2 regions of the Streptomyces sp. NPDC058650 genome follow, and region 1 is predicted to be linked to the other one. Evidence: riboswitches for the same ligand, from Rfam matches in the RefSeq annotation. Region 1 holds a riboswitch; the other holds the start of a gene.
What was found. A riboswitch is a leader RNA that binds a small molecule or an ion and turns the genes downstream of it on or off. The one in region 1 is predicted to bind S-adenosylmethionine.

Region 1 (5,422 bases):
ACGGCACGGGCGACGCCCTCCTGGCGGCCCAGGGCACGTACTTCCGCCGCTGGGGTGTGGTCCCCGCCGAGCTGATGAGCGGCGACCCCCACGCCCTGCTCACGCCGCTCACCGCGCTCTTCGTCCACGGCAGCTGGCTCCACCTGCTCGGGAACATGCTCTTCCTCTACGTCTTCGGCGCGATGGCGGAGGAGCGCATGGGCCCGGTCGCGTTCGCCCTCTTCTACCTGGGCACCGGCTATCTCGCCCTCGTCGGGTACGCGGTGGCGCACGCGAACAGCGAGCAGACGCTCGTCGGGGCGTCCGGGGCGATCTCCGGGGTGCTCGGGGCCTTCCTCTTCCTCTTCCCGCGCTCCCGCGTGACCAGCCTCTTCCCCTTCCTCTTCTTCCTGCCGCTGCGCTTCCCCGCCTGGATCGTGCTGATCTTCTGGTTCGTGCTCCAGTGGCTGGCGGCGCGGGCGGCCGGACCGGGACCCGGCGTCGCCTATCTGTCCCATGTGGTGGGCTTCTCCGTCGGCTTCCTCTACGCCTGGGGCCGCTACCGGGGTGGGGATAGAGTGAAGGCTCCAGCCGCGGCGACCGAGGGAGAAAGCCAGCCGTGATCACCGCGATCGTGCTCATCAAGACCAGCGTGGACCGCATCCCCGAGATCGCCGAGTCGATCGCCGCGCTCGACAGCGTCAGCGAGGTCTTCTCGGTGACCGGCACCTACGACCTGATCGCCATGGTCCGGGTGTCGCGCCACGACGACCTGGCGGACGTGATCCCCGGAAGCATCAGCAAGATCCCCGGCGTCGAGGCCACGGACACGCACGTGGCGTTCCGTACGTACTCCCAGCACGACCTGGAGGCGGCCTTCGCCATCGGCCTGGAGTCCTGAGGCCGCGCACGCGTCATGAGTGAAGGGGGTCTCCCGGTCGGGAGGCCCCCTTCACCCGTACGAGTGAGTGCTCAGCCGCGGTCCGGGACGCAGCGGCCGTCCTCGGTACGGTACTTCCACTGGGCGCCGTCGCGGACGAGCTCCTTCACGGCGCCGACGAACCGCTCCACGTGCTCGTCCGGCGTACCGGCGCCGAAGCTCACCCGGATGGCGTTGAGCGACCTCTCACCCGGGGCCGCCTCGGGGGCGCCGCACTCGCCCGGGTCCTGCGGGTCGCTGCCGAGCAGCGTGCGGACCAGTGGGTGGGCGCAGAAGAGACCGTCGCGGACGCCGATGCCGTACTCGGCGGAGAGCGCGGCGGCGAAGTGGGAGCTGTTCCAGCCCTCCACGACGAAGGAGATGACGCCCACGCGGGGCGCGTCGTCGCCGAAGAGCGAGAGCACCCTGACCTCGGGCACCTCGGCGAGTCCGTCCCGGACCTTGGCGATCAGGTGCCGCTCACGCTCGACGAGGGTGTCGAATCCGGCCTCGGTGAGCGCCTTGCAGGCGGAGGCGATGGAGTAGACGCCGATGACGTTCGGGGAGCCGGCCTCGTGGCGGGCGGCGGTGGTGTGCCACTCCACGTCCACGCCGCCGTCGGCCCGGCGCGCCACCTTGCGGGAGGCACCGCCGCCGGCGAGGTACGGCTCGGCGTCCTGGAGCCAGTCGGAGCGGCCCGCGAGGACGCCCGAGCCGAAGGGCGCGTACAGCTTGTGTCCGGAGAAGGCGACCCAGTCCACGTCCAACTCCTGTACGGAGACGGGGTGGTGGGGCGCGAGCTGGGCGGCGTCGAGCACGATCCGGGCGCCGTGGGCGTGCGCGGCGGCGGCGAGCTCCTTCACCGGCCACAGCTCACCGGTGACGTTCGAGGCGCCGGTGACGCAGACCAGGGCCGGGCCGTAGCCCCCCTCGGATGTCACGGTGCGGTCGGCGAGCGCCCGCTCCAGGGTCTCGACGGCCTGCGCCGGGGTGCGCGGCGCGTTGAGGTAGGTGACGCGGGCGTCCTGCCACGGAAGGAGCGAGGCGTGGTGCTCGGTCTCGAAGACGAAGACCTCGCAACCGGCCGGGACGGCCCGGGCGAGCAGGTTGAGCGAGTCGGTGGTGGAGCGGGTGAAGACGACCTGGTCGCCGGGGCGGCAGTCGAGGAACTCGGCGACGGTGACGCGGCTGTTCTCGAAGAGGTCGGTGGAGAGCTGGGAGAGGTAGCCGGCGCCGCGGTGGACGCTGCCGTAGTAGGGGGCGTACGCGGCGACGTCGTCCCACACCCGCTGGAGCGCCGGGGCGCTGGCGGCGTAGTCGAGCGCCGCGTAGGTCACTTCGCCGCCGGTGACGAGCGGGACGGTGACGTCCCGGCCGAGGACGGGCAGCGGGGCGGCGCAGCAGGGGTCGGCGGACTCGGAGTCGGAGGTCTCAACGGCGGAGCTCTCGACGGCGGCGGTCTCGACGGCGGCGGTCTCGACGGCGGCGGTCTCGACGGCGGCGTTCGGGTATGCGGACATGGCGATATCTCCCGGCGGGCGGTGCGGAATGGCTTCGGTGATCCCGTACGCGGCCGGACACGGCGGGGTACGGGTGATGCCTCGGAGGACATGGGGGTACGCGAAAGTGACCCTGATCCGAGGGTGAAGAAGGGGCGGATTCGCCCTATCGCATTCGCTTGCTCACGGAAAAAGCTCCTCGAGAGACCAGGACCCCTGGTGTGTCGAGGGGCCCGCGCTTGCCGTGGACCTTGCTGTCCACGGCCTGGTCTTCACCCGGGGCACCCCGCCACGGACGGAGGGTTGCCGGACAGCAAGCCGGGGCTTCGTAGCTGTCACTCATGACCTGGCATGCATCCTGCCACATGATCGCGCATGCGCAAGACCCCGGTCCGCATGCTGGACCGGGGCCTCGGGGAACGGCTACGCGTTGCTGGCGGCGATCCAGCGCTCCAGGGCCTGGCGGGCCGCCCCGGAGTCGATCGCCTCCGCGGCCTTCGCGATGCCGGCCCGCAGCTGCTCCACGAGGGTGGCCTCGCCCGGTTCGAGCGCGGTGAGCGCCGCCGCGGTGTTGAGGAGCACCGCGTCCCGTACGGGCCCGGTCTCCCCCGCGAGCAGCCGCCGGGCCACGTCCGCGTTGAACGACGCGTCCGCGCCGCGCAGCGCCTCCAGGGGTACGAGGTCGATGCCCACGTCCCGCGGGTCGAAGCGCTCCTCGGTGACCGTGCCGCCGCGGACGACCCACACCCGGGAGGTGGAGGTGGTCGTCAGTTCGTCCAGGCCGTCGTCGCCGCGGAAGACCAGGGCGGAGTTGCCGCGCTCGGCGAAGACCCCGGCCACGATCGGCGCCATGCGCGCGTCGGCGACCCCGACGGCCTGGGCCCGGACCTTGGCCGGGTTGGTCAGCGGGCCGAGGACGTTGAAGGTCGTGCGGATCCCCAGCTGGCCGCGCGCGGCGGCGACGTGCCGCAGTGCCGGGTGGAACTTCACCGCGAAGCAGATGGTGATGCCGGCTTCCTCGGCGACCTCGGCGACCCGCTGCGGGGTCAGGTGCAGATTGATGCCGAGCTTCTCCAGCACGTCGGAGGAGCCGGAGGCGGAGGACGCGGCGCGGTTGCCGTGCTTGACGACCTTCGCGCCCGTGCCGGCGGCCACGATCGAGGCCATCGTGGAGATGTTGACGGTCTTGGCGCCGTCGCCGCCGGTGCCGACGATGTCGACGGCGGGGCCCGGCACCTCGATCACGTTGGCGTGCTCGTACATGCTCCGCACGAGACCGGTGATCTCCGCCACCGTCTCGCCCTTGGCCCGCAGCGCCACCATGAATCCGGCGATCTGGGCGTCGGTGGCCTCGCCGCGCATGATCAGGTCCATCGCCCAGGCCGTGTCGTCGGCGGCGAGGTCGCGGCCGTCGAGCAGGCCGTTCAGGAGGACGGGCCAGGAGCGGCCCGCCGACGTAGGTCCTCCAGCGGGGGTCGCAGCGCTCATGGCAGCTCCTGGATCGTCACGTAGGGAAAGACAAGAGCCACCCTATCGAGCCCGGGAGACGGCGAAGAGCCCCGTCCATCGAATGGACGGGGCTCTCACCGTGGCGACCTACGTCATCGGAAGGTCAGGGGATCAGTGGTGGCCGTGGCCGCTCTGGATCTCCTTGTACTCCTCCGAGGTGGGCTTGGCGATCTGGCTGTCCCCGCCGTAGTAGCCCTTGTTGAGCTTGACCCGGAGCTTCTCGATCGCGCCGATCTTGCGCTCCACGCCGTTCTCGTCGACGGCCGGCGGAAGCTCCGCGGGCTCGTGCTGCTCGTGCGCCGTGAGCTTGTGCAGCTCGCCCTGGCTCAGCGGCGTGTGCACCTCGACGAACTCACCGTGCGGCAGACGCTTGATGATGCCGGACTCGCGACCGTGCAGCACCTTGTCCTTGTCCCGGCGCTGGAGGCCGAGGCAGATCCGCTTGGTGACGATGAACGCGATGACCGGGCCGACGAAGAAGAAGATCCGTACGAACCAGGTGATCGAGTTGATCGACAGGTGGAAGTGGGTCGCCCAGAGGTCGTTTCCACCACCCACGAGCATGATCATGTACGCGGTGATCCAGGCGACACCGAAGCCGGTGCGCGTCGGAGCGTTGCGCGGGCGCTGCGCGATGTGGTGCTCGCGCTTGTCGCCGGTGATCCAGGACTCGATGAACGGGTACACCGCGATCGCGCCGAGCACCGCCGGGAAGATCGCCAGCGGGATCATCACGCCCAGGACCAGCGTGTGGCCCCAGAGGTTGATCTCCCAGCCCGGCATGACGCGGATCAGACCCTCGGCGAAGCCCATGTACCAGTCGGGCTGGGCGCCGGTGGACACCTGGTCCGGGCGGTACGGGCCGAGGGCCCAGATCGGGTTGATCGAGGCGATCGCCGAGATGACCGCGATGACACCGAAGACCAGGAAGAAGAAGCCTCCGGCCTTCGCCATGTACACGGGCAGCAGCGGCATGCCGACGACGTTCTTGTTCGTCCGGCCGGGACCCTCGAAGTGCGTGTGCTTGTGGACGAACACCAGGATGAGGTGCGCGACCACCAGGCCCAGCATGATGCCGGGCAGCAGCAGCACGTGCGCCGAGTAGAACCGGGCCACGAAGTCGCCGCCGGGGAACTCCCCGCCGAACAGGAACATCGAGAGGTAGGTGCCGACGATCGGCACCGACAGGATCGCGCCCTGCATGAAGCGGACACCGGTGCCGGAGAGCAGGTCGTCCGGGAGCGAGTAACCGGTGAAACCGGTGAACATGCCCAGGAAGAACAGCAGGAAGCCGAACAGCCAGTTGATCTCACGCGGCTTGCGGAACGCGCCGGTGAAGAACACGCGCATCATGTGCACGAACATGCCGGCGAGGAAGATCAGCGCCGCCCAGTGGTGGATCTGCCGGATCAGCAGACCACCGCGCACCTCGAAGGAGATGTGCATGGTCGAGTTGAACGCCTCGGACATCAGCTGTCCCTGGAGCGGGACGTACGGTCCGACGTACTCCACCTCG
Region 2 (5,422 bases), on a different contig from region 1:
CGCCGACCTTGATGACCGGCGCGGTCGTCGCCGGGTCGCCGGGCGAGGGCTCGACGTCGGTGCCGGAGATGTCGCAGCGCCGGAGCTGGGCCCCGCTCGGGCCCTTGTACGTCCCGTCGTTGCCGCCCCAGAACAGCCGGGCGTACGCGACCTCGGCGCCCGCCGGGATCACGACGTGGCCGGTGCTGGAGCCGAACTCGGGCGCCGCACCGGCCGCCGCCATGCCGGCGGCGTCGATCCGGCGCATCACGAAGGTGTTGTTGTTGTCGGAGCCCTCGCCCTTCGCGGCGGCAGCGCAGCGCGCGGCCGTGTCCGCGGGGGAGGCGGGGCAGCCCATGACCGTGTTGCCGAGGGTCGTGAAGTCGCCGTAGATCGACTCGTCGTACCGCTTGCCGAAGGGCTCGATGACGTCCGCCGAGGCCGGACCGGCCGTCGAGAGCGCAAGCGAGGCCACGGCGAGACCGACGACCGCCGTCACACTGCCCAGGTGGTGTTGTCTGAAGCGCATAAAAGGGCAATGTAGGCAAAGCGGATCATCTGGTGGCGTTACGCCACGCGGCGGCGCGTGTACTCCCTGATGTCGAGCATCGGCGGCCGCTCCTCCGTGTCCACCGCGTAGGTCCGGGCGACGAACCCGTCCTCGCCCCGCTCGAACTGCGTCAGCCGCGGCCGTACGAGGTGCCCGCGCGAGAGCCGCAGCTGCGCCGTCCGGTAGATCGCCGCCGCCATCCGGCCGAGCGCCCGCTCGTCCTGATGGCGGTGCTTGCGCACGCCCACGTCGACCTGCGCGAGCGCGTCCAGGCCCACCGTGTGCAGCGCGTCGACGAGCAGCCCCAACTCCACTCCGTAACCGACGGGGAAGGGCAGCCGCTCCAGGAGCGAGCGCCGCACCGCGTACTCGCCGCCCAGCGGCTGGACGAACCCGGCCAGCTGCGGCCAGTGCAGATTGAGCAGGGGGCGTGCCACCAGCTCGGTCACGCGCCCGCCCTGGCCAGGGGTGTCGCCGGCCCCGAACGGGCGGTCGTAGGTCGCCTTCACGAAGTCGATGCCGGGGTCGGTGAGCAGCGGGCCCACGATCCCCGTCACGAAGTCCGCGGAGAAGTCCCGCAGATCCGCGTCCACGAAGCACACGACGTCCCCGCTCGTCACCATGAGCGACCGCCACAGGACCTCGCCCTTGCCGGGGACGGCCGGTATCCGGGGGAGGATCGCGTCCCGCGCGACCACGCGCGCCCCGGCCGCCGCGGCCACCTCCGCCGTACGGTCGGTGGAGCCCGAGTCGATCACGACCAGTTCGTCGACGAGCGGCACCGCCTCGGACATCAGTTCGCGGCGGATCACGGCGACGATGTCGCCGACCGTCGCCTCCTCGTTCAGCGCCGGCAGCACGACGCTGACCTTCGTGTTTCGCTTGGCGGCGAGGATCCGCTCCATCGGCCGGTCAGCCACGGACCAGGACCGCCGGTCCAGCCAGCGCTCCACCTCTTCCAGCACGTGATCTCCATCTCGCGGTACGGACGGCCCGTCCAAGCCCCGGGGCCTTCGGTTACAGTCTTGAACAACGCGGATGCCCGATGCACGTCGGGGTGCCGCCCGCGTCGGAGCGCAGGAACGAAGCCCGCAAGGACTTCACCGCACTTCACAATCGAATACCGCTCATCCAGAGGGGCAGAGGGAAACGGCCCGTTGAAGCCCCGGCAACCCTCCAGTCGGTTCGTCTCGTCCTCCAGCGAGGTCCCCGGCTAGGGAAGGTGCCAAATCCGTCTCATGACGAAAAGTTCGTCATGGGAAAGATGAGGAGAAAGGGCCTCGCCTCCATGGCTGTACAGACTGTCGCCTCTGCCACCACCGTCGACCTCGGTCCCGCTTCCGGGCTTTCCTGTCGCGAATGCGGTGAAGTCTTCGCACTCGGACCGATCTTCGCCTGCGAACTCTGTTTCGGACCGCTCGAAGTCGCGTACGACCTCCCCACCGGTGACCCCGAGGCCCTGCGCAAGCAGATCGAGGCCGGCCCCGCCAACATCTGGCGCTACGCCCCTCTGCTGCCCGTCCCGGCCGACGTCGCCGAGAAGCCGAACCTGAACCCGGGCTGGACCAAGCTCGTCCAGGCCGACAACCTCGCCCGCGAGATCGGTGTCGCCCCCGGCAAGCTCTTCGTCAAGGACGACTCCGGCAACCCGACCCACTCCTTCAAGGACCGGGTCGTCGCGCAGGCCCTTGAGGCCGCCCGCGCCTTCGGCTTCACCACGCTCTCCTGCTCCTCCACCGGCAACCTGGCCGGCGCCGTCGGCGCCGCCGCCGCCCGCGCCGGCTTCCGCTCCTGTGTCTTCATCCCGCACGACCTGGAGCAGGGCAAGGTCGTCATGGCCGCCGTCTACGGCGGTGACCTCGTCGCCATCGAGGGCAACTACGACGACGTCAACCGCTTCTGCTCGGAGCTCATCGGCGACCCGCTCGGCGAGGGCTGGGGCTTCGTCAACGTCAACCTCCGCCCGTACTACGGCGAGGGCTCCAAGACGCTCGCGTACGAGATCTGCGAGCAGCTCGGCTGGGTCATCCCCGACCAGCTCGTCATCCCGATCGCGTCCGGCTCGCAGCTCACCAAGATCGACAAGGGTCTGCAGGAGCTCATCAAGCTGGGCCTCGTCGAGGACAAGCCGTACAAGATCTTCGGCGCCCAGGCCGAGGGCTGCTCTCCGGTCTCCGTCGCCTTCAAGGCCGGCCACGACGTCGTCCGCCCGCAGAAGCCGAACACGATCGCCAAGTCGCTGGCGATCGGCAACCCGGCCGACGGCCCGTACGTCCTCGACATCGCCCGCCGCACCGGCGGTGCCGTGGAGGACGTGAACGACGAGCAGGTCGTGGACGCGATCAAGCTGCTCGCCCAGACCGAGGGCATCTTCGCCGAGACCGCGGGCGGCGTGACCGTCGGCGTCACGAGGAAGCTCGTCGAGGCGGGTCTGATCGACCCGGAGCTCACCACCGTCGTGCTGAACACCGGCGACGGCCTCAAGACCCTGGACGCCGTGGCCGAGGGCTCGCAGGCGACCGCCACCATCCGCCCGAGCCTGGACGCGTTCCGCGCCGCGGGCCTGGCCCTCTGAGAGGTACGAAGACATGGCCGTGAACGTCCGCATCCCCACCATCCTCCGCACCTACACGGGCGGGCAGTCCGAGGTCCCGGCCGAGGGCGCGACCCTCGCCGAGGTCATCGCGGACCTGGAGAAGAACCACACGGGCATCGCCGCCCGCGTCCTGGACGACCAGGGCAAGCTGCGCCGCTTCGTCAACGTGTACGTGAACGACGACGACGTGCGCTTCGAGCAGGGCCTGGAGACGGCCACCCCGGCCGGCGCGGGCGTCTCGATCATCCCGGCCGTCGCCGGAGGCTGACCACGGGGCGCGGTGCCGGCTGACGCCGAACCGCCTCACGTGTCCCGTCTTTCTTGAATTGCCCCTTCCGCGACATAAAGCGGAGGGGGCAATTCTGCATGGTTAAGCGGGGTAGAGTTGGGGAAGCCCCCTCCGCTGCTCATGCCGGACGCATATGAGAATGCGTCCTTGCGCGTCAGGAAGCAGCCAAAGTGCGTGAGCGTTGTGTACGTTCTGCGCGTTTTGCCGGGCCCGACTTGCCCTGGAACTCCAGGGATTCTCCCTAATTCCCCTTTCCGTCGTGCCCAGAAATCTCGCTCGAATGACCTGTTGCAGAGGGCAGTTGGGCAGATACATTCAGCGGCGGTCGACGCGTTCCGGCGCAGGGTCTGACCCCGGGTCCGCGAAGTGCGGTTCCCGCGCAAGGGCCAGTAATAGGGGAGTTAGGCATGGCTCAGGGCACCGTCAAGTGGTTCAACGCGGAGAAGGGCTACGGCTTCATCGCGGTCGACGGTGGTGCGGATGTTTTCGTCCACTACAGCGCGATCCAGATGGATGGCTACCGCAGCCTCGAAGAGGGGCAGCGGGTCGAGTTCGAGATTTCGCAGGGTCAGAAGGGTCCGCAGGCGGACATGGTCAAGCTCGCCGTCTGAGCGCGGCGCGATCGGCCACCGACGCAACGCCGTCGAGGGGCCCGCATCCCCCAGGGGAAGCGGGCCCCTCACGCGTTCCCGGACCCGTGCCGGACCCGTTCCGCACTCGTGCCGGACCCGTCCCGCACCCGTCTCTCACCCGTGCCGGACCCGTGTCAGGACTGCCCGAAACCCGAGAGTCGCTTGCACTCTCCTAGGGCGAGTGCTAATCATTGGCGTTAGCACTCGGAAGGTGAGAGTGCTACGAGGATCGGGCAGACGAGGCCGCCGTCCGGGTGGGGCAGGGAACCACACGGAACACGCGGAGGCCGTCCGTCGCGGGCGTCGGCGCGGTCCTGGAGCGTTATCCACCCCATGTCCGGGAGGACCACTTCACATGGCCAAGATCATCGCGTTCGACGAGGAGGCCCGGCGCGGTCTCGAGCGCGGCATGAACCAGCTCGCTGACGCCGTCAAGGTCACCCTCGGCCCCAAGGGTCGCAACGTCGTCCTCGAGAAGAAGTGGGGCGCCCCCACGATCACCAACGATGGTGTCTCCATCGCCAAGGAGATCGAGCTCGAGGACCCGTACGAGAAGATCGGCGCCGAGCTGGTCAAGGAAGTCGCCAAGAAGACGGACGACGTCGCCGGCGACGGTACGACCACCGCCACCGTTCTCGCCCAGGCGCTCGTCCGCGAGGGCCTCCGCAACGTCGCCGCCGGTGCCAACCCCATGGCCCTCAAGCGCGGCATCGAGAAGGCCGTCGAGGCCGTCTCCGGCGCCCTCCTCGAGCAGGCGAAGGATGTCGAGACCAAGGAGCAGATCGCTTCGACGGCCTCCATCTCCGCCGCCGACACCCAGATCGGCGAGCTCATCGCCGAGGCGATGGACAAGGTCGGCAAGGAAGGCGTCATCACCGTCGAGGAGTCCCAGACCTTCGGTCTGGAGCTGGAGCTCACCGAGGGTATGCGCTTCGACAAGGGCTACATCTCGGCGTACTTCGCCACCGACATGGAGCGTATGGAGGCGTCGCTCGACGACCCGTACCTCCTGATCGTCAACTCCAAGATCTCCTCCGTGAAGGACCTGCTCCCGCTCCTGGAGAAGGTCATGCAGTCGGGCAAGCCGCTGCTGATCATCGCCGAGGACGTCGAGGGCGAGGCCCTGTCGACCCTGGTCGTCAACAAGATCCGCGGCACCTTCAAGTCCGTCGCGGTGAAGGCCCCGGGCTTCGGCGACCGTCGCAAGGCCATGCTGAACGACATCGCCATCCTCACCGGCGGCACGGTCATCTCCGAGGAGGTCGGCCTCAAGCTGGAGAACGCGGGCCTCGACCTGCTGGGCCGCGCCCGCAAGGTCGTCATCACCAAGGACGAGACCACCATCGTCGACGGTGCCGGTGACAGCGAGCAGGTCG

Region 2: linked by a shared signal. The riboswitch ahead of thrC (threonine synthase) and the one ahead of ACFWWU_RS14015 (aminotransferase class V-fold PLP-dependent enzyme) in region 1 are both predicted to bind S-adenosylmethionine.

What each region holds. Positions count from the first base shown of each region.
Region 1 is NZ_JBHXRL010000006.1:391,214-396,635, forward strand. Features, by position in the region: gene ACFWWU_RS14005 (rhomboid family intramembrane serine protease) at 1-602, shown strand, start outside; gene ACFWWU_RS14010 (Lrp/AsnC family transcriptional regulator) at 599-880, shown strand; gene ACFWWU_RS14015 (aminotransferase class V-fold PLP-dependent enzyme) at 952-2,418, opposite strand; SAM riboswitch class IV at 2,628-2,744, opposite strand; gene trpD (anthranilate phosphoribosyltransferase) at 2,821-3,885, opposite strand; gene ACFWWU_RS14025 (cytochrome bc complex cytochrome b subunit) at 4,018-5,422, opposite strand, start outside.
Region 2 is NZ_JBHXRL010000004.1:137,567-142,988, forward strand. Features, by position in the region: gene ACFWWU_RS08840 (hypothetical protein) at 1-508, opposite strand, end outside; gene ACFWWU_RS08845 (glucosyl-3-phosphoglycerate synthase) at 547-1,494, opposite strand; SAM riboswitch class I at 1,654-1,800, shown strand; gene thrC (threonine synthase) at 1,818-3,104, shown strand; gene ACFWWU_RS08855 (MoaD/ThiS family protein) at 3,118-3,393, shown strand; gene ACFWWU_RS08860 (cold-shock protein) at 3,822-4,025, shown strand; gene groL (chaperonin GroEL) at 4,402-5,422, shown strand, end outside.